One region of the Agromyces sp. Y182 genome, then DNA from elsewhere that is predicted to be linked to it. Evidence: predicted binding sites of a transcription regulator. Region 1 holds the regulator's gene; the other holds the start of a gene.
The links. The regulator LexA, encoded in region 1, represses DNA repair genes until DNA is damaged. The targets are predictions, from matches to a motif close to TCGAACANNTGTTCGA.

Region 1 (11,147 bases):
CCCCTCGCGCGCGGCGCGACAGCTCGGGCACCTTCTCGTGCGGGTCCGCACCGACGTCCGTCGCCTGCAGGTAGCTCGCGTGCATACCGAGCGCGCGGCGCATCGCCGCAGGATCACGCACGATGGCGATGCCGCAGTCATAGGGCACATTGAGGGTCTTGTGCGCATCGGTCGACCAGGAGTCGGCCCCTTCGAATCCCGCCACGAGGTGGCCGAGCGCGGAGGACGCCGCCGCCCACAGCCCGAACGCGCCGTCGACGTGCACCCAAGCGCCGGCGGCATGGGCGACTTCGATCGCGGCGGCGAAGTCGTCGAATGCGCCCGAGTGGATGTTGCCGGCCTGGAGGGCGACGATCGCCGGGCCCGTGCCCATTGCGAGCGCAGCGCTCAACTCGTCGACGCGGATGCGCCCCTGCCCGTCGGCCGGTACCGTCGTCGGCGCCCCGAGGCCGAGATAACGCGCCGCCAGGTCGACCGTGCCGTGCCGCTCTTCACCGGCGATGTACCGCACGGCCGGCGCACCGGCGAGCCCATTGGTCTCGACATCCCAGCCGACGCGGTGCAGCACCTCGTTTCGAGCGGCCGCCATGCACGAGAACTGCGCCATCGTCGCCCCGGTCGTGAACCCGACGTCACTGCCCTCCGGCAATCCGAGGATCTCGAGGAGCCACTCCCCCGCGAGCTCCTCGACGGCGACCGCACCCGGAGTGATCGCTCGCAGTCCCGTGTTCTGATCCCACGCCGAAACCAGCCAGTCTGCAGCGAGCGCGACCGGCTGCGTGCCGCCGATCACCCAGCCGTAGAAGCGAGGCGACCCGATCGCGATGAGTCCCGGCTCGGCGCCCTCTGCGAGCCGCACGAGAACATCGAGGTCTGGCTCACCGATCACGGGCAGCTCGCGCCCCAGTCGGTCCTTGATCTCATCGAGGGTCGCGCGCGGCGGAATCCGGCGCTCGCCCACCCCCGACAGCCACTCCCGTGCGTGATGACCGGCAGCCTCGAGCACTTCGTCGTACGCGGTGTCGCCACCGGTCGGCGATGTCGATCCATCCATGCCGCACCTGGATTCCGTGCGCCGCACGCACAACCCGATTGTGCGCCGCTGCAGGGGGAACGGTCAACGGCCCCATTCAGGCGACAGACGCATCCACCCGCGCGATGCCACGCCAGCGCCCACGCAATCGGCAGACGCGCGATCAGGCGAGTGGTGCGCCACCCACGAGTCTGACCGTGAGCGAATCCACCGACGTCGCAATGACGTCGTCGGCCGCCCACCGACGTGCAAGACGCGCCGTCGTCGCGTCCAGCTCGTCCCGGCTGAGCCCACCGATGAGCTCCAGGCGCACCACGAGCTCGGGACCGGCGAGTCGCGCGTCGGGGTCGCCGGCGAGGAGGGTCACACCGAGCACCGCGAGCTCCCGGTCGATCGAACGACGGAATGCGGCCTCGACCTCTCGGGATTCGAACGGCGGATGCCAGTCCTGCGACTGCGCGACCGCCCAGAGCGCCGGCCTCCGCAGCACGAATTCGGTCGCGGAGCCCGGGTCGAGCACGACGAGATCGGTGCCGTCGTCAGCGGCGGCGAGGGCGACCCGCACACCGTCGGCCGGCACCGGCCGCGCCACGGGGTTCCATCGCGACATCGCCTGCACCGAGGCGAACACCGGCAGCACCTTGCGCCCATCAGGCCCCTCGACGGTGACGATCGAGAGCTCCTGGCTCTTGTCGACAGCGAGGCCGTGCGCGCCCGTCTCCGCACCGCCGGTTCCGAGTTCGGCGAGGAGCGGGATCAGGAGACGCGATCGGGCGAACTCCGCCACAACGGCGGCCTGGCCGATCGTGCCCGCGCGGAAACCGTCCAGCGCGGCGGCGAGGGCCTCCGGTGCCCGGCCGTCGTCGGCGGCATGCGCGTTCGACTGGAACGCCCGCCCCGCCCACGGCACGCCGGCGGAGTCGGTACCAGCACCGGCACCGGCAGCCGACTGCGAGTCGACGGATGCCGCGGCATCCGTCTCACCGCGACCCGGCTCGGCGCCGGGGTCACTGCGAAGCGACATCCAGCGCCTCGGCCAACGTGAATGCACCGGCGTAGAGCGCCTTGCCCACGATGGCACCCTCGAGGCCGAGCGGCACGAGCTCGCGGAGGGCGACGATGTCGTCGAGGCTCGAGATGCCCCCCGATGCCACGACCGGGCGGTGCGTGCGGTCCATCACCTGGCGCAGCAGATCGAGGTTCGGGCCCTGCAGCGTGCCGTCTTTCGTGACGTCGGTGACGACGTATCGGGCGGCGCCGGCTTCTTCGAGGCGCTCCATGACCTGCCAGAGGTCACCGCCGTCCTGCGTCCAACCACGCGCGGCGAGCGTCGTGCCGCGCACGTCGAGCCCGATCGCGATCGCCTCGCCGTACTGAGCGATGACGGACGCCGCCCACTCGGGGTTCTCGAGCGCTGCCGTACCGAGGTTGATGCGCTTGGCGCCGATCTCGAGGGCATGCTCGAGCGACTCGTCGTCGCGGATGCCACCGGAGAGTTCGACGTTCACGCCACGCACCTGGCGGATGGCCTTCTTCAGCACGCCCGCGTTCGAGCCGCGACCGAACGCCGCGTCGAGGTCGACGAGGTGGATCCACTCGGCCCCCTGATCGGCCCAATCGACGGCCGCGTCGACGGGGTCGCCGTAGCTGGTCTCGGTGCCGGCCTCACCCTGCGTCAGGCGCACCGCCTTGCCACCGGCCACATCGACGGCCGGAAGCAAAACCAGGCGGGGGGTCTTGTTGAATTCACTCATTCACTGTCCTAGAGATCGCGGTCGCGCCTGCGAATCGGCACAGTCACAGCATCCTAGTCCGACCACGTCGCGGCGACGTGCACGTGACGCCGATGGGCTCAGTCGAGCGTGCCGAGCCAGTTGGCGAGCAAGCGGATGCCGGGCCCCGACGACTTCTCGGGATGGAACTGGGTCGCCGACAGCGGTCCGTTCTCGACGGCCGCGAGGAACCGACCGCCGTGCTCGGCCCACGTGAGCGCGGGCTTCGGGAACGGCGGCTGCACGTCGAGCAGCCACTGCTGCGCTGCGAACGAGTGCACGAAGTAGAAGCGCTCGTCTTCGATGCCCGCGAAGAGCGCGGAGCCCTCACCCGCTTCGACCGTGTTCCAACCCATGTGCGGCAGTACCGCGGCAGGCAACTCGGTGACGATGCCGGGCCATTCGCCGAGTCCTTCGGTGTCGACGCCACGCTCGACGCCCCGCTCGAACAGCACCTGCATGCCCACGCAGATGCCGAGCACCGGCCGGCCGCCGGCAAGTCGCCGATCGATGATCTCTTCACCGCGAACCGCGTGCAGTTGCTGCATGACCGCCTTGAACGCACCGACACCCGGCACGACGAGACCATCGGCCTCGAGTGCTGCGGCCCGGTCGGCGGTGACGGTGACTTCTGCGCCGGAACGCTCGAGCGCCTTCGCGGCAGAGTGCACGTTGCCCGAGCCGTAGTCGAGCACGACGACGCGCCGGGTGCGGCTCACAAAGCGCCCTTCGTCGACGGAACGCCGGACACGAGCGGGTCGAACGACTTCGCCTGACGGAATGCCCGCGCGAACGCTTTGAATTCGGCTTCGGCGACGTGATGCGGGTCGCGGCCGCCGAGCACGGTAACGTGCACGGTCAGGCCCGCGTTGAACGCGATGGCCTCGAAGACGTGCCGCACCATCGAGCCGGTGAAGTGCCCGCCGATGAGGTGGTACTCGAACCCGGTGGGCTCTCCGGTGTGCACGAGGAACGGACGCCCCGAGATGTCGACGACCGCCTGTGCGAGCGCCTCATCGAGCGGCACGAGGGCATCGCCGTACCGCGAGATGCCGCGCTTGTCGCCGAGCGCCTGCTTGATGGCCTGCCCCAGCACGATGCCGACGTCTTCGACCGTGTGGTGCACGTCGATCTCGATATCGCCGCGTGCCCGCACGGTGAGGTCGGTGAGCGAGTGCTTCGCGAACGCCGTGAGCAGGTGGTCGTAGAACGGCACGCTCGTCTCGATGTCGCTCACGCCTGTGCCGTCGAGATCGATCGAGAGGTCGATGCTCGATTCACTCGTCTCGCGCTGGACCCGGGCGGTGCGCGGCGGTCTCGTTGCGGTCATGAGTCAATCCTATTCGGGGCCGAAACGGCGATCGCTTCGAGGAAGGCGGTGGTCTCGGCCTCAGTGCCGGCCGTGACGCGCAAGTGACCGGGGATGCCGATCTCGCGGATCAGGATGCCGCGCGCGAGCAACTGATCGAAGACCGCATGCGGGTCGTCGATCCCGCCGAAGAGCACGAAGTTCGAGCCGCTGCGATATGGGTGGAACCCGAGTCGAAGGAGCTCGACCGAGATGCGCTCGCGCTGGGTGCGTATCTCATCGACCATCGCGAGCATCTCGGTCGAGTGCGCCAGGGCGCCGAGCGCAGCCGCCTGAGTGAGCGCGGAGAGGTGGTACGGCAGTCGCACGAGCCGAAGTGCGTCGATGGCGGCCGGATCACCGGCGAGGTAGCCGACGCGGGCGCCGGCGAACGCGAACGCCTTGCTCATCGTGCGCGACACGAGCAGCCGGGGCCGCCCCGGCAGCAGCGTGAGCGCACTCGGGGTTCCGGGGTCGGCGAACTCGAAGTAGGCCTCATCGACGACGACGATGCCGCGCGCCGCGTCGACGACCGCCTCGATCGTCTCGAGTGAGAGCGGCGTACCCGTCGGGTTGTTCGGCGCGCAGAGCAGCACGATGTCGGGATCGTGCTCTCGCACCGCCGACACGGCCGTTTCGGGACTGAGTTCGAACTCGTCATCACGACCGGCGGTGAGCCACTCGGTGCCGGTGCCGGAGGCCAGCAGGCCGTACATCGAATACGTCGGCGCAAAGCCCAGCACGGTGCGGCCCGGCCCGCCGTAGGCCTGGAGGATGTGCTGGAGCACTTCGTTCGAACCGTTCGCAGCCCAGATCTGCGCCGGCTCGAGGCCATGGCGCAGATAGCGGGCGAATGCACGCCGCAGCTCGGTGAACTCTCGATCGGGATAGCGATTGAGCGTGAGAATGGCGGCGGCGACACGGGCGACGACATCGTGTGCGACGTCTTCGGGAATCGGATGCGTGTTCTCGTTGACATTGAGCGCGACCGGAACTGCCTGCTGCGGAGCCCCGTACGGCGTGCGACCACGAAGGTCATCGCGGATGGGGAGGTCTTCGAGACTCGTCACCCTTCAATGCTAACGATGCGCACCGAGGTCATTCGGACGCGCCGTCATCGACCGGCGGAACCCCGACGCTTCAGACGGTCACGGGTCACGGAGCGGCGGGAAGCGCAAGGCGCTGACCGGGTTCGACCACCGCGTCATCGAGCCCGTTGAGCCGCATGATTTCGGCGATGATCTCTCGCACATCGGCCCCGGGGTCGATCGACTCGGCGATCTCCCAGAGCGAGTCGCCTTGCCCGACCGTCGTGTATTCGAACGACGCAGCCTCGAACGAGACGCCAGTGGATTCGACGTCGGCCGCGGCGCCGCCCGCGCCGATCACCGCAACGAATGCCCACACGACGAGCGGAACTGCGCCGAGCGACGTGAACACGATGCGGCCCCGTCGCGTCAGTCGGAGCCGCGTGCGCGCGGGAACAACCGACGCCGCCTCCTCTCGCTGAAGGGCACTTGGGGGCTGGAAGCCGGGCGTTGCGATCGCTGCACTCATGTCACACCTCCTGTAGGAGTCGCATCCGGCTCTCGGCCGGGAGAACCGGATGCGAAACTCTGTTCCGAACATACATTCGAATGACGAACAACGCAAGGGAAGACGCGGGGAATTCTGTCGAGCGGATTCCGCGACACACTCGAACAAATGTTTGCCGAGCGCGCGCGAGGCGGATACAGTTTCGAATATCTGGAAGAGAGTCGACCAGAGACCACCGACATCCGGCCGCGAGGCGGCCGCTACGAGGGGCGAAGACGTTGAGCACCGACATCGACGACGTGCAGGCGGCCGGCAGGCCACGCCGCCGAAAGAGCTTGAGCGCCAAGCAGATCTCGATCCTCGAGATGATCCAGCGCTCGGTCTCCAGCCGCGGCTACCCGCCGAGCATGCGCGAGATCGGCGACGACGTCGGGCTCTCCTCGCTCTCGAGTGTCACGCACCAACTGAACCAGCTCGAGCTCGCCGGGTACCTCCGGCGCGACCCCAACCGCCCTCGAGCACTCGAGGTGCTCATCGAGCTGCCGGGCGTCACCGAGCGACCCGTCACCTCTTCCGACCCGATCCCGGTCGGCGACGCGGCGATGGTGCCGCTGGTCGGCCGCATCGCCGCGGGTGTGCCGATCACGGCCGAACAGCAGATCGACGAGGTGTTCCCGCTCCCCCGTCAACTGGTCGGCAAAGGCGAGCTGTTCATGTTGAAGGTCGTGGGCGACTCCATGATCGACGCCGCGATCTGCGACGGCGATTGGGTAGTGGTGCGCTCGCAGCGCACCGCAGAGAACGGTGAGATCGTCGCGGCGATGCTCGACGGCGAGGCCACCGTGAAGGTGTTCCGCCAGCGCGACGGCCACACCTGGCTGCTGCCGCGGAACAGCGCGTTCGAGCCCATCGTCGGCGACCATGCCGAAGTGCTCGGCAAGATCGTCGCGGTGCTCCGAGCAGTCTGACCGGGCAACCCCACCGGTCAGTCATGGAGCGGCCGGCGACGGCCGGTCGCTACGCCGCGGTCCGGACTCCGGCGAGACCGCTTCCGACCGTGGCAGGCGCCAGCGCGTTGAACCAGTCGAACACCGCATCCATGAACCCGGCGTGATCGTCACGAAACACGGTGTGGCCCGTTCCGCGCAGGGTCGCCACGGTCATGCCCTGTCCGCGAAGCTGCCGGGCGACCTTCGCCGTGATGAGCAGGCTCTTCTCCGCCAGGAGCACCAGAGTGGGGGCGACGAGGCGCACGGGCGGCACCAGCGGTCGCGTATCGGTGAAACCGAGGATGGTGCGCTTGTCCCAGTCTCGAAGCGTCGCGAGCTCGATCTCGACGTCGACCGCACTCCACTTCGGATTCATGCGCACCAGCGCCGACCGGCGCGGCCTCGGTGCTATCGCGAAGAATGCCTTGAACGCCCACCCCTTCACGCCCTTCGGGAAGGAGAAGGCCGGGTCGATGTAGATCGCCGCGCGAGGCGCGAGCCGATCTGCGACGAGGCTCGCCACCAGCCCGCCGAGCGAGTGGCCCATGACGAGATCGGGAGGGCCGTCGAGCACCGGCGTGAGCGTCTCGACGACGTCGCTCGCCCATGCGGCGGGCGAGTAGTGCACGGCACGCGGACTGCGTCCATGACCTGTCAGGTCGACGGCGAGCACCCGGAACCCCTGCGCCTCGAGCTCGGCAGTCACTCGGTGCCACGCGCGGGAATCGGACATGATGCCGTGGATGAGGACCGCGGTTCGCGAACCCCGGCCGGATTCGTGGACCGCAAGTTGCATACGACCAAAGTACGCGCTGCGCCTGTGCGTCGCCTCGACACCAGCCGAGCGTCGGCCGAACACCAGCTGAGTCCCAGCCCTGCGTCGGCCGAACGTCAGCCGAGCGGATGTCGCGAGCCGCGGCATCCGCTCGCCCGTGCTACCCGGCGAGTACCGAGGCGGCGCGACCGGCCCGCACCGCACGGGTCGCCTCGACGATGTGCCGCAGCGACTCGACGGTCTCGTCGTAGCCGCGCGTCTTCAGACCGCAGTCGGGATTGACCCAGAGCCGGGTGGCGGGGATCGCGCCGGCTGCGCGTTCGAGGAGCGCCTGCACCTCGTCGACGCTCGGCACTCGTGGCGAGTGGATGTCGTAGACGCCCGGGCCGATGCCGTGGTCGAAGCCGCTCGTCTCGAGGTCGTCGACGACCTCCATACGGCTGCGGGCCGCTTCGATCGAAGTGACGTCGGCGTCGAGGTTCTTGATCGCATCGATCACGACGCCGAACTCCGAATAGCAGAGGTGCGTGTGCACCTGCGTCGCCGGGGCCGCACCGCCGGTCGAGAGGCGGAAGGCACCGACCGACCACCCGAGGTAGGCGGGCTGGTCGGCGCGCTTCAGCGGCAGCAGCTCTCGGAGTGCGGGCTCGTCGACCTGGATGACCCGGATACCGGCTGCCTCGAGATCGGCGATCTCGTCGCGCAGGGCGAGCGCAACCTGTCGCGCCGTGTCGCCGAGCGGCTGGTCGTCGCGCACGAACGACCAGGCGAGGATCGTGACGGGGCCGGTCAACATGCCCTTCATGGGCTGCTCGGTCAGCGACTGGGCGTACGCGGACCATTCGACCGTCATCGGCGCCGGCCGCGAGACATCACCCCAGAGGATCGAGGGACGCGTGCAGCGCGAGCCGTACGACTGCACCCAACCGTGCTTGGTGACCGCGAACCCGTCGAGCAGTTCGGCGAAGTACTGCACCATGTCGTTGCGCTCGGGTTCGCCGTGCACGAGCACGTCGAGCCCGAGGTCTTCCTGCAACCGCACGACGCGCTCGATCTCCTCGCGCATGAGCGAGGTGTACTCCTCACCCGTGAGCGTGCCGCCCACCAGGCCGGCGCGGGCGCGACGGATCTCGCCGGTCTGCGGGAACGACCCGATCGTCGTCGTCGGCAGCTCGGGCAGGCCGAGGGACGCCTGCGCCACAACACGCTCGTCGTAGCTCGCGCGAGCGAAGTCACTCTCAGTGAGCGACGCGAGGCGGTCGCGTACGACCGGCACGCGCACACCCGGCGCACCGCCGCGATCGGCGAGGGCAGCGGATGCCGCGGCGAGCTCGCCCTCGATCGCGGCGCGCCCGTTCGCAAGTCCGCGACCGAGCGCGGCCACCTGGCCGACCTTCTGGTCGGCGAACGCGAGCCAGCCGACGAGTCGTGCATCGAGCGCATCCTCGTCGTCGACGTCGTGCGGCACGTGCAGCAACGAGGTGGAGGTGGAGACGGCGACGGTCGCGGTGAGGCGCTGAGCGGCCTCGAGCTGTTCGAATGCGGCGGCGAGGTCCCCGCGCCAGATGTTGTGCCCGTCGATGACGCCCGCGACCACCGTCTTCGCCGCGAGCGACTCGGCCGTCGCCGGGTCGAGCGACGCGGGCAGTACGCCGCGCACGAGGTCGAGGCCGATCGCCTCCACCGGGGTGGCTGCGAGGGCGGACAGCGCGTCGTCGAGCGAGCCGTATGGTGCGGCGACGAAGATCGCCGGGCGGCGTTCGAGGGAGCCCAGCGCGTCGTAGGCCGCAGCGACGGATTCGAGCACCCGGTCGCGTGCGACATCGATGCTCTCGCTCACGAGGGCGGGCTCGTCGAGTTGCACCCATTCGGCACCTGCTTCGGCGAGCTCCTCGAGCAGCGCCGCGTAGACGGGCACGAGGTCGGCGAGCCGGTCGATCGGCTGGAAGCTCTCGGGAGCCCCGTCGGCCGCCTTCGCGAGCAGCAGGAACGTGACGGGGCCGACGATCACGGGCCGGGTCACGAAGCCGGCGGCCTTCGCCTCGGCGAATTCGGCGAGGATCCGCTCGGCGTGCAGGGAGAAGTCGGTGTCGGGGGCGATCTCGGGGACGAGGTAGTGATAGTTCGAGTCGAACCACTTGGTCATCTCGAGCGGAGCGTCGTCGCCGACACCGCGGGCGATCGTGAAGTACCCCGCGAGGTCGATACCCCCATGCTCATCGGCGAGCCTCGCGAAACGTGGTGGGACCGCACCGACGGCCACGGCGGTATCGAGCACCTGGTCGTAGAACGAGAAGGTCTCGGGAATCGCCGAATCCGTGCGGGCCAGGCCGAGGGAGGCGAGGCGCTCACGTGTCGCGGCTCGCAGTTCGGCGGCCGTCTGCTCGAGTTCGTCGGCGGAGATCGAACCGGCCCAGAACGCCTCCACGGCTCGCTTCAGTTCGCGTCGGCGCCCGATGCGCGGATATCCCAGGATCGTGGCGATCGGGAAGGCGGGGGCATGGGTGGTCATCGTGCGGTGTTCCTTTCGTCGGCGAGCCGCTCGGCTCGCAGCCCGAGCCGGTCGACGACGTCGAGTACGGCCTCATGGCGGTTGAAGGTATAGAGGTGCAGGCCGGGGACGCCACCCGCGATCACGTCGGCGGAGAGCCGGGTGGCGAAGGCGATGCCGAGCTCTGCCTGCGCCGCGGCATCCGGCTCGATCTCGAGGTTGATCGCCAGCTCGGCGGGCGGTTCGACAGCGGTCAACTCGGTCAGGCGGGCCAGGCGAGCGGGCGTCGTGACGGGCATGATGCCCGGCAGGATGGGGATCGTCACGCCGCCCGCACGGGCACGCTGAACGAAGCCGAGGTAGTCGTCGGCACGCCAGAACAGCTGCGTGATCGCGAGGTTCGCACCCGCGATCTCTTTCGCGAGCAGGGTATCGACGTCTTGCCCGACGTCGCGCGATCGCGGATGTCCGCTGGGGAACGCCGCAACCGCGACACGTTCGGGGCGAGGCCGTTCCCTGATACGAGATGCCCCTGGATTTCCGGGCACGCCGATCTGGCCGAACGGCTCCCGTTCCTCCTGTACCCGGTGGATGAGTTGCACGAGCTCAGCGGCGCTGCCGAGGTCACCGATGCCGGCATCGGGGTCGGCATCGGTCGGCGGGTCGCCGCGCAGCGCCAGGAAGCTCGTGATGCCCGCATCGAGGAACTCTCGCACGAGCCGGTTGGCCTCGGCGTGGGAGGAGCTCACGCACGTGAGGTGGGCCATCGCTTCGACATGCGTATGCTCGAGCATGTATCGCAGCACCGTGAGGGACCGCGCGCGGGAACTGCCGCCGGCGCCGAAAGTCACCGAGATGAACGCCGGATCGACCTCGGCGAGCCGATCGATGGTACGACCGAGGGCCAGCGCCGCGGCATCGGTGCGCGGCGGGTAGAGCTCGAAGGAGATCGGCAGCCTGGGCCGACAGTCGTCGCCCGATGCATCGGATGAGGTCGGTGACATGGTGCTCCTGCTGGCGAGCGGCAACGGGGCGAACACGGCAGGCCGCGCTCCCCCGGCCGGAACGGCGGGTAGGTCTCGCGGGCGGGTGCCGGGCTCGGCGGTCGCTCCGTGTGGTCGGCTTCGGGCCGATCACAGATCGATCAAGAGCGACGATACGCCTCATCGGCCGTCGGCGAACGTCTGTGACGCGAGGTGACAC
Region 2 (11,147 bases), on a different contig from region 1:
CCGTTGGGCGACCGATTCCGGCGCCCTCGTCGTCGTGACCCACGACCGGTGGTTCCTCGACGAGGTGTGCACCGACACGTGGGAGGTGCACGACGGCATCGTCGAACCCTTCGAGGGCGGCTACGCGGCGTATGTGCTGCAACGGGTCGAACGCGATCGCTCAGCCGCGGCATCCGAAGCCAAGCGCCAGAACCTCATGCGCAAGGAACTCGCGTGGTTGCGAAGAGGTGCGCCGGCGCGCACCTCGAAGCCGAAGTTCCGCATCGACGCGGCGAACGAGCTCATCGAGAACGAGCCGCCGGTGCGCAACAAGGTCGAGCTCGACCGTCTCGCCGTCTCGCGTCTCGGCAAAGACGTCGTCGACCTGCTCGACGTCACGGTGCAGTTCCCGATGATGGATGTCGCGACCGGCGCCCCAGCGACACGGACCGTGCTGCGCGATATCGAGTGGCGCATCGCGCCCGGTGAGCGCACCGGCATCCTGGGCGTCAACGGCGCCGGCAAGTCGACCCTCCTCGGGCTCGTGACGGGCGCGGTGCAGCCGACGACGGGGCAGGTGAAGCGCGGCAAGACGGTGCGCATCGCCACGCTCAGCCAAGAGCTGAACGAACTCACCGAATGGGCCGACATGCGGGTCTCCGCGGTCGTCGCAGAGCAGCGCTCGAGCTATCAGGTGGGCGACAAAGAGATGACGCCTGGCCAGCTCCTCGAGCGGCTCGGCTTCACGACTGCGCAGCTGTCGACGCCCGTGAAGAATCTGTCGGGCGGCCAGAAGCGCCGCCTGCAGCTCTTGCTGATCCTCTTGCAGGAGCCGAACGTGCTGATCCTCGACGAGCCCACCAACGATCTCGACACCGACATGCTCGCCGCGATCGAGGACCTGCTCGACTCGTGGCCGGGCACCCTGCTCGTCGTTTCGCACGACCGGTACCTCATCGAGCGGGTCACCGACCGGCAGTTCGCCATTCTCGACGGGCACCTGCGCGACCTGCCGCGCGGCGTCGAGCAGTACCTCGAGCTGCGCAAGGCGTCGCTCGCTGAGCCTGTCGAAGCGAGCGAGGGCGGCGCGAAGCCCCCTTCGACGAGCTCAGGGAGCACAGCTCCGGCAGCTCCGGCAGCCCTCGCCGGCGCCGACCGGCGCAACGCCGAGAAGGAGCTCGCCTCGATCGACCGCAAGCTCGAGAAACTGGCGTCCCAGATCGCGCTGCAGCACGAGAAGCTCGCGGTGCACGACCAGGGCGACTACGTCGGATTGGCAGCGCTCGGCGACTCGTTGCGTGAGCTCGAGGCATCCGTCGCCGACCTCGAGACCCGCTGGCTCGAAGTTTCCGAGTCGCTCGAGGCGTGACGTCGCAGAAGCTGTGACGATCTATGACCCGACTGGCGAGCGGGTAGAGGATCTTCGTTTACCGTAGTGATGCACCCGCGATCGCGGCATCGAAGCCCCCACCGTTACCAACCGTGGCGGAGCCATGCCTGCTCCACGCCATCAGCACTCGATCGCGTGGGCCGGAAGCGAAAGGGAATCCTCATGTCACAGCACTCGTCACGTCACACCAAGCTCATCGCCGCACTCGCCGCAGTGCCGCTCGTCTTCGGCCTCGCCGCGTGCGCCACGCCGGCGGCAGGCGACGGCGGGGAAGCCTCGAACGAGGTCATCAAGATCGGCGTCGTCGGCAAGGCCGACCCGCAGTGGGCCGCCTTCGAAGATGCCGCGGCCGAAGAGGGCATCGAGATCGAGCTCGTCGACTTCTCGGACTACGCACAGCCGAACCCGGCGACGACCGAGGGCGAGCTCGACCTCAACCAGTTCCAGCACATCGTCTACCTCGCCGACTACAACGTGTCCAGCGGTGAAGACCTGGCTCCCATCGGTTCGACCGCGATCTACCCGCTCGGGCTCTACTCGACGAAGTACGACTCGGTGAAGGACATCCCCGCGGGTGAGACGGTCGCCGTGCCGAACGACGCCTCGAACCAGGCCCGCGGCCTGCTCGTGCTGCAGTCGGCCGGGCTCATCACGCTTTCGAGCGGCGGCACGATCTTCTCCGACCTCGCCGACATCGACGAGGCGAACTCGAAGGTCAAGGTCACCGCGCTCGAAGCATCGCTCACGCCGACCTCGCTGCCCGACCTCGCCGCCGCGATCATCAACAACGACTTCGTCGAAGACGCCGGCCTCACCTTCGAAGACGCGATCGCGCAAGACGACCCCACCGATCCGAACGCGCTGCCCTACGTCAACATCTTCGCGACCCGCGCCGAAGACAAGGACAACACGACCTACCTCAAGCTCGTCGAGATCTTCCAGACCGACCCTGAGGTGCAGGCCGGCCTCCTCGAGGCGTCGGGCGGCACCAGCGTCGCCGTGAAGATCCTCGCCGCCGACCTCGAGGATTCCCTCGCCAAGGTCGAGGCCGACACCAAGGCCGCCAAGGGCTGATCGCGCACGCAAGATCGATCGCACCCCCTTCGGGCGGCCGTCACCGACACACTCGGTGACCGCCGCCCGGTTCGGCGTTGAAAGAGGAGTTTCACCATGGCGCTCGTCGCCCTGCGCAACGTCACCAAGACGTATCCCGCATCCGAGAAGGGCGGCTCACCCGTCGTCGCGATCGACGGCGTGAGCCTCGAAGTCGAACCCGGCGATGTCTACGGCATCATCGGCTACTCGGGCGCCGGCAAGTCCACGCTCGTGCGTCTCGTGAACGCACTCGAGCCCGCGACCTCGGGCTCGATCGAGGTCGACGGCCGCGAGATCACGACGATGCCCGAACGTGAGCTCCGCGGCATCCGTCTCGGCATCGGCATGATCTTCCAGCAGTTCAACCTCTTCAACTCGAAGACGGTCTGGGCGAATATCGCCTATCCGCTCACGGTCGCCGGTGCGTCGAAGGCGGAGATCGCCGCTCGCGTCGCCGAGCTGCTCGAGTTCGTCGGCCTGACCGACAAGGCCAAGAACTACCCCGACCAGCTCTCGGGCGGGCAGAAGCAGCGTGTGGGCATCGCCCGCGCACTCGCGACCTCGCCGCGCCTGCTGCTCGCCGACGAGGCCACGAGCGCCCTCGACCCCGAGACGACGGGGGAGGTGCTCGAACTGCTCAAGCGCGTCAATCGTGAATTCGGGGTCACGATCATCGTCATCACCCACGAGATGGACGTCATCCAGTCGATCGCCACGAAGGTCGCGGTCATGGACGGAGGCCGGGTGATCGAGCACGGCGAGGTGTTCGACGTCTTCTCGAACCCGCAGAACCCCTCGTCGCAGCGCTTCGTCGGCACCGTCGTGAAGGGCATCCCGTCGCCGTCGGAGCTCGCGGTGCTGCGCGAGCGTCACGAGGGTCGCATCGTCACGATCTCGTTCCGCGACGGCGACGCCTCGCAGGCCGCGGTCTTCGTCGCACTCGCCACCGCGGGCGTCGAGTTCGAGCTCGTCTACGGCGGCATCAACGACATCCAGGGTCGCGCCTTCGGGCATCTCACCCTCGCAATCAGGGGCACGGATGCCGCGATCGACGCGGTGCTCGCCGAGATATCCTCGCGCGTCGATGTGACGGAGGTGTCGTGATGGATCGCCTCTTCGAACTGCAGGGCGAGTTCTGGGTCGCCGCCGTCGAGACGCTGTACATGGTGGCGCTCACGCTGCTCATCGGTGGTCTCGTCGGGCTGCTGCTCGGTGTCGTGCTGTACACGACGCGACCGGGGAGCCTCCTCGCGAATCGCGCCGTCTACAACGTCGTGAACGTCGTCATCAACTTCTTCCGGCCGATTCCCTTCATCATCTTCATTGCAGCGGTACAGCCGCTCTCGCGACTCGTCATCGGCACCGGCATCGGCAACGATGCCCTCATCTTCGCGTTGTCGATCGCGGCCTCCTTCGCAATCGCCCGAATCGTCGAGCAGAACCTGCTCACCGTGACGCCGGGCGTCATCGAGGCCGCTCGCGCGATGGGCGCCGGCCCCGTTCGCATCCTGCGCACGGTCGTGCTGCCCGAGGCGCTCGGGCCGCTCATCCTCGGCTACACCTTCGTGCTCGTCGCGATCGTCGACATGACCGCGGTGGCCGGACTCATCGGCGGCGGTGGACTCGGCACCTTCGCGCAGGTGTACGGCTATCGGCAGTTCCAGCCCGCCATCACCTGGGCCGCGGTGCTGCTCATCGTCGTGTTCGTGCAGGGCGTGCAGTTCCTCGGCAACTGGCTCGCCCGGAAGGTGCTGCGCCGATAGTTCGGCTGGTCTGGCCGGCTACTCCTCGACCGCACTTCGACTGCTCCTCCTCAACGGGCAGATCGTGCCAATCGTCCACAACGAGGCGCGCTCCGCCATGGTGAGGCAGCCCGGTCGATGACGATCGTCGCATGACCCGACTCGACGCCGACGAGGCGACCCGGCTGCCCATTCCCACCGACCACGACGTGCTCGAGCGTGTCGCGATGCTGCTCGATCGTGCGATCCGCCGTCAGTGGTGGACCCTCTACCTCGATGAGCGCGACGTGCAGAGTCCGCTCATCATGCCGATGGCCGGCTACCCGGAGTCACCCGATGAGCCGACGCCCGAGTCTGGCACCGCCGCAGGCCTGATGGCGAGCAGGCTCGCGTCGATCGTTCACGAGATCGGTGCCGCGAAGCTCGTATTCGTCTGGGAGCGACCCGGGGGCGCCGAATCGACGCCGGCCGATCGGGCGTGGGCACGCGAACTCGGCGATGCCTGCCGCGCTGAGGGGGTCGCTGTGCGTGCGCAGCTGATCCTGCACGATGGGGGCGCTCGCTGGTTCGCTCCCGACGACTATGCGTGACGGGGACACTCGTCACGAACCTACGTGACACTGCCATGCGTGACACGATGCGCGACAACGGGCTGCGATGCGAGGTCACCGCGGTCCGATCACGCGGCTGAGCACGTTCAGAACGGGGGTGCGTCAGGGAATTCCACTTGGGAGGTCGGAGCTGGGTCGTATTTCGTCTGGAAGTCGACGCCGTGAAGCCCGGGTTGGATGCCATCACGCATGGTGTCGGCACCGGCACCGGCACCGGCACTGGCACTGGCACGGGGCGGGGCGGCACTGTGAAAGTGCTGCGGGACTCGGAGAACGTTGCCGCCGGCTTCAACACTCTCGCCGTCGACCTCGATCGAGCGGGCCGGGTGGGTGATGTGCAGGCGACCTGCGGGGGAGGTCCACTCGAGGACTCCGCCGGCCAGATGCCGCATCGACCAGGATGACTCGTGCTTGAGGTGATGATGCAGCGGGCAGAGGTGGGCCAGATTGCCGAATGCGGTGCGGCCGTCATCGGCCCAGTCGGTGCTGTGGTCGAGATCGCTGCTTCTGGCGTCGCGCTGACAGCCCGGGAAACGGCAGGTCTCGTCGCGCACCTGGAGCCACCGCTGAAGGTCGGCCGGCGGTCGGTAGCTGGTGCGATCGACGTCGAGCACCGCGCCCGTGATCGGATCGGTCAGCAGGCGCACGAATGACGGGGCATCGGCGGCGAGGCGGCGAGCCGTCTCTGCGTCGATCGGACCGTAGCCGTCGAGGATGCCGGGGTCGGACGAGGAGCCGATGAGCGTGAGTACCGGCACGGTCACGTGCACGCTCGGTCGCACTCGGCCGCATGCAGCCGCGAAGGCGGAGTCATCGCCGAGCCCGCCGTACAGCAGAAGATCGCGTGCGGCGTCGGCGCGTGCGTTGTCGCGGGTCGATGAGGAGAGAGTCGCCGTGCCGTCATCGGTGCGCCCGGTGTTGCCATCGCGATCGGATCGAGCCGCGTGACGGTGGTGGCGTGCGGAAGCAACCTCACGAGCGACATGATCGAGGCGATCTCTGATGAGCAGGGCGTCTGCCGCCGGCAGGTAGGCGTGCAGCCAGGCCATGCCGTCGGGAGCCGGCTCGATCTCGACGCGACGCTTCGCCCGGGCGGCACGATGGCGTTCGGCGAGAGTTCGCGCTTGCAGTTCTTCGCGCAATGAACGTGCTCGGCGACGAACGCTCGGCGGCGTGTGGTCGGCCGCGTAGACCGCGAGCGTTTCATCGAGGTCGGCCCGGACGCGGGGTTCGTCATCGAGCTCGGCGGCAGCCTCGACGATCACGCGCGCATGCTGCAGGCTGATCGCTCCGGACCGCAGCGCCGCGAGCGTTGCGGGAAGCTGCGTCGACAGCGCCCAAGCGTCATCGATCTGATGTTGCATCGTGCGCTCGGGCACGTGCAGTGCCGTCGCGAGCTCGGCGGTGACGCTGCGATGCGCCATCTCTCGTCGTCGTTCGGGGGACAGCGTCGGGGCGACGAAGGCCTGCTCGGCGCGAAGCGCAAATGACACCGTCAAGAAGATCAGATCGACCCGCATCGCCGCGTTCATCGCTTCGATGCGCTGCGCGTGCACGGAGGCTTCGACGAGTTCGGCGAGGCCGTCTTGTGCGATCGCATACGGCGACTGCTCTTGAGCATCGAAGCGGCCAGAATCGTGCCCGGAATCACGCCCGAATTCATGCGCCGAATTACCGTCTGATCTGGTAATCACCGGTGGGGGTTGCATGACTCGATACTACCAGAATTCGAACGTATGTTCGATGACTGGGGAGAACTTCTCTGACCTGCGGCGCCGCCCCTGCTCGCACGCGAGCCGCGCCGGTACCAGCCCGCCGAGCTCAGTCGAATCCGAGGCTGAGCTTGCGCAGCAGCCCGGCAAGCCGCTTCTGTTCGGCCGCAGGCAGGCTGCCGAGCAGTTCGGCCTCGGCGTCGACGAGCCGCGTGATCGCGGCATCGACCCGGGTGAGCCCGGCCGACGTCATCTCGACGAGGATGCCGCGCCCGTCGTTCGGGTCGGTCTGGCGCGTCACGAGTCCGCGCTCGACGAGCCGGTCGATGCGGTTCGTCATGGTGCCGCTCGAGACGAGCGTCTGCAGCAGCAGGGCCTTGGGGGAGAGCCGGTAGGGGGTTCCGGCCCGTCGGAGCGCCGAGAGCACGTCGAACTCCGACGACTCGAGTTCGGACCGGGTGAACGCCTGACGTCTGGCGCGATCGAGGTGCTTCGAGAGTCGCGCGACGCGCGAGAGCACCTGCAGCGGCGAGAAATCGAGGTCGGGGCGCTCGCGTTCCCAATCGTCGACGATCCGGTCGACCTCGTCAGCATCGGTCATCCAGCCATTATCGCGCCGCTCGAGTTGCGGAGTCGCTCACCGCGCGCGAGTGCTTCGCCCGTCTCGAGCAATGACTTCGTCGCGCCCGTGACTTCGTCGAGCCGGTGACGGCATCGAGCTCGGTACGAACATCCGGCCGTCTCAGTTCGGCGAGAGACGAGGCCGGCCCGCGCGGTACTCGTCGATACGGCGGTCGCAGATGAGCCTGATCGGCACGGCGTTCAGCGAGTGCATCTCATCACGTGCCAACGAGCGGACCGCGTCTGAACGGCCGAGGATCATGGCAGACTGGATGTCGCGCACGGGCGTCGGCCCGAGTGATCCGCCATAGTGTAACGGCAGCACGGCAGCCTTTGGAGCTGTTCGGTCCAGGTTCGAATCCTGGTGGCGGAGCTGGACCTGCCGCCCCCGCAACCACCGACCGCACCGAGAGGAATGCGCGCGCATGACCGACCAGAACCTCGCCATCATCGTTCTCGCCGCCGGCCAAGGCACCCGCATGAAGTCGGCGGTCCCGAAGCTCCTGCACCCGCTCGCCGGTGCGCCGATCGTCGCGCACGTGCTCGCCACGGCTCGAGCACTCGACGCCGAGCACATCATCGCCGTGGTGCGCCACGAGCGCGATCTCGTCGCCGCAGCGGTCGAGGTCGAACTGCCCGGCACGATCATCGTCGATCAAGACGAGGTGCCGGGCACAGGCCGTGCCGTCGAGCAGGCTCTCGCCGCGCTGCCCGCCGACTTCGACGGCGAGGTGCTCGTGCTGAACGGCGACGTGCCCCTCTTGAACGCCGACACGCTGGCGGCGTTCCTCGAACAGCATCGCGCCGATTCCGCGGCGGCATCCGTGCTCTCCGCCGTCTACGACGACCCGAGCGGGTACGGCCGCGTCGTGCGCGACGACACCGGTCTCTTCGACCGCATCGTCGAGCAGAAGGACGCGAGCGACGACGAGCGCGCCATCGCCGAGATCAACGCGGGCATCTACGCTTTCGGCGCGGCCGCGCTCCGCGACCAGCTCGCGAACCTCACGACCGACAACGTGCAGGGCGAGAAGTATCTCACCGACGTGATCGGCCTGCTCCGTGCGGCCGGCTCGGAGGTCGAGGCGGTGCCGGTGTCCGAGCCATGGCTCGTCGCCGGCATCAACGACCGCGCCCAGCTCTCCGAGACCGCGGCCCGCCTGAACGCGCTCATCGTGCGCGGCTGGCAGCTGAACGGCGTGACGATCGAGGACCCCGCGACCACCTGGATCGACCTCGCGGTACGCATCGAACCGGATGTCACGATCCGCCCCGGCACCCAGCTGAAGGGTGCGACGGCGATCGCGACCGGGGCGATCATCGGCCCCGACACGACGCTCGTCGACTGCGAGATCGGCGAGAATTCCGAGGTGAAGCGCGCCGATGCCACCCTCGCGGTCGTCGGCCCCGGGGCATCCGTCGGGCCATTCTCCTACCTTCGTCCCGGCACGGTGCTCGGCGCCGACGGCAAGATCGGCGCCTTCGTCGAGACGAAGAACGCGAACATCGGCCAGGGCAGCAAGGTGCCCCACCTCAGCTACATTGGCGACACGACGGTCGGCGAGCAGTCGAACATCGGCGCCGGCTCGATCACCGCGAACTACGACGGGGTGAACAAGCACCGCACCGAGATCGGCTCGCACGTGCGCACCGGGTCGCACGGGGTGTTCGTCGCGCCCGTTAGGATTGCTGACGGGGTCTACACGGGCGCCGGCACCGTCGTCCGCAAAGACGTTCCGGCAGGCGCGCTCGCCGTGAATGTGGCCCCGCAACGCAACATCGAGGGATGGGTCCAGACGCACCGATCCGGCACCGCGGCTGCTGACGCAGCTGAGGCGGCCGCAGCGGCATCCGGCCCCGCCGCCGACTGACGCACCGGCAGACCGCGGGTGGAGAGGACAGAAATGTCGGGAATCGAGACCACCGGATCCAAACGCCTCGTGTTGGTGTCGGGTCGTGCGCACCCCTCGCTCGCGATCGAGATCGCCGAAGAGCTGGGCGCAGACCTCGTGCCCACCGACGCGCGCACCTTCGCGAACGGTGAGATCTACGCCCGGTACGACGAGAGCGTGCGTGGTTCCGACGCGTTCGTCATCCAGTCCCACACCTCCCCGATCAACGAGTGGCTCATGGAGCAGCTCATCATGATCGACGCGCTCAAGCGTGCGTCGGCCAAGCGCATCACCGTCGTTGCGCCGTTCTATCCCTACGCCCGGCAAGACAAGAAGGGCCGTGGCCGCGAGCCGATCTCGGCACGTCTCGTCGCCGACCTCTTCAAGGCCGCCGGTGCCGACCGCATCATGTCGATCGACCTGCACGCGGCACAGATCCAGGGCTTCTTCGATGGCCCCGTCGACCACCTCTTCGCGATGCCGGTGCTGCTCGAGCACTTCAAGGAGAAACTCGACCCGTCGACGCTCACGGTCGTCTCGCCCGACATGGGCCGAGTGCGTGTCGCCGACATCTGGAGCGACAAGCTCGGCGCACCGCTCGCCATCATCCACAAGCGCCGCGACCCCCTCGTGCCCAATCAGGTCTCGGTGCACGAGATCGTCGGCGAGGTCAACGGCCGCATCTGCCTGCTCGTCGACGACCTCATCGACACGGGGCGCACGATCGTGAAGGCCGCCGAGGCGCTCAAGGCCGCCGGCGCGACCGGTGTCGTCGTCGCAGCGACCCACGCGGTGTTCTCGAACCCCGCCACCGAGATCCTGCAGTCCGACGTCATCGACAGCGTGGTCGTCACCGATACCCTGCCGGTTCCCGAAGAGAAGCGCTGGGACCGCTTGACGGTGCTGCCGATCGCGCCGCTCCTCGCCCGTGCCATCCACGAGGTGTTCGAAGACGGCTCGGTGACGAGCATGTTCGACGGCGCGGCGTAGGCAGGTTCGCAGATGGCGATCACGACGCCTCGCCCGTGGCTCACGAGCTACGCCGAGGGTGTGCCGAGCGACCTCCCGGCCGAGACCAGCTCGCTCTCCGACCTCATCCGCTCCTCCGTCGACACCTACGGCGACCATGTCGCCCTCGAATTCTTCGGGCGCACCACGACGTATGCCGAGCTCGGTGAGCAGATCGAGCGCGCCGCCGAGGGCCTGCGGCTTCTCGGCGTGCAGAAGGGCGACCCGGTCGCACTCGTGCTCCCGAACTGCCCGCAGCACATCGTCGCGTTCTACGCGGTACTGCGCCTCGGCGCGATCGTCGTCGAGCACAACCCCCTCTACACCCCGCGTGAGCTGCGCCACCAGTTCGAAGACCACGGCGCGCGAGTCGTCGTCGCCTGGAACAACGTCGTCGAGACGATCCAGGCGTTTCCGGCGGATGTCGCGGTGCAGACGATCGTCTCGGTCGACGTGACTCGCGCGATGCCGTTCTCGATGCGTGCGATGCTGCGTCTGCCGATCGCGAAGGCGCGCGAGTCGCGCGCGGCGCTGACCACGAGCGTGCGCGGCACGACGACGTGGGAGAAGGTCGTCGGCGCCGACCCGATCGATGCGCACATCATCGGGCCAGAGGTCTCCGACGTCGCCGTGATCCAGTACACGAGCGGCACGACCGGCAGCCCCAAGGGCGCGACCCTCACCCACGCGAACCTCGGTGCGAACGCAGCGCAGGCCCGCGCGTGGGTGCCCGAGATCGAGCGAGGCACGGCCGTCGTCTACGCCGTGCTGCCGATGTTCCACGCCTACGGGCTCACGCTCTGCCTCACCTTCGCGATGAGCATGGGCGCACGCCTCGTGCTCTTCCCCAAGTTCGAACCCGACCTCGTGCTGAAGGTCGTGAAGCGGCATCCGCCGACCTTCCTGCCGGCCGTGCCGCCCATCTACGACCGACTCACCAAGGCCGCCGTCGCCGAGGGCGTCTCGCTCGACGGCATCCGCATCGCGATCTCGGGTGCGATGCCGCTCTCGGCGGCCGTCGTCGAGCCGTGGGAGGCCGAGACGGGCGGTTACCTCGTCGAGGGCTACGGCCTGTCGGAATGCGCGCCAGTGCTCAT

Region 2: a site for LexA is predicted at 6,546-6,561, ahead of AC1C2R_RS20215 (HNH endonuclease signature motif containing protein). Genes of this name have one in related genera too.

What each region holds. Positions count from the first base shown of each region.
Region 1 is NZ_JCAIUF010000001.1:30,477-41,623, forward strand. Features, by position in the region: gene AC1C2R_RS00145 (pyridoxal phosphate-dependent decarboxylase family protein) at 1-1,054, opposite strand, end outside; gene AC1C2R_RS00150 (SseB family protein) at 1,197-2,057, opposite strand; gene priA (bifunctional 1-(5-phosphoribosyl)-5-((5-phosphoribosylamino)methylideneamino)imidazole-4-carboxamide isomerase/phosphoribosylanthranilate isomerase PriA) at 2,041-2,787, opposite strand; gene hisH (imidazole glycerol phosphate synthase subunit HisH) at 2,886-3,524, opposite strand; gene hisB (imidazoleglycerol-phosphate dehydratase HisB) at 3,521-4,135, opposite strand; gene AC1C2R_RS00170 (histidinol-phosphate transaminase) at 4,132-5,223, opposite strand; gene AC1C2R_RS00175 (LysM peptidoglycan-binding domain-containing protein) at 5,309-5,710, opposite strand; gene lexA (transcriptional repressor LexA) at 5,980-6,657, shown strand; gene AC1C2R_RS00185 (alpha/beta fold hydrolase) at 6,707-7,600, opposite strand; gene metE (5-methyltetrahydropteroyltriglutamate--homocysteine S-methyltransferase) at 7,614-9,965, opposite strand; gene AC1C2R_RS00195 (methylenetetrahydrofolate reductase) at 9,962-10,948, opposite strand.
Region 2 is NZ_JCAIUF010000002.1:1,209,865-1,221,011, reverse strand. Features, by position in the region: gene AC1C2R_RS20240 (ABC-F family ATP-binding cassette domain-containing protein) at 1-1,348, shown strand, start outside; gene AC1C2R_RS20235 (MetQ/NlpA family ABC transporter substrate-binding protein) at 1,532-2,443, shown strand; gene AC1C2R_RS20230 (methionine ABC transporter ATP-binding protein) at 2,540-3,568, shown strand; gene AC1C2R_RS20225 (methionine ABC transporter permease) at 3,568-4,227, shown strand; gene AC1C2R_RS20220 (hypothetical protein) at 4,359-4,796, shown strand; gene AC1C2R_RS20215 (HNH endonuclease signature motif containing protein) at 4,904-6,526, opposite strand; gene AC1C2R_RS20210 (MarR family winged helix-turn-helix transcriptional regulator) at 6,639-7,130, opposite strand; tRNA gene AC1C2R_RS20205 (tRNA-Gln) at 7,452-7,523, shown strand; gene glmU (bifunctional UDP-N-acetylglucosamine diphosphorylase/glucosamine-1-phosphate N-acetyltransferase GlmU) at 7,576-9,021, shown strand; gene AC1C2R_RS20195 (ribose-phosphate diphosphokinase) at 9,055-10,032, shown strand; gene AC1C2R_RS20190 (long-chain-fatty-acid--CoA ligase) at 10,045-11,147, shown strand, end outside.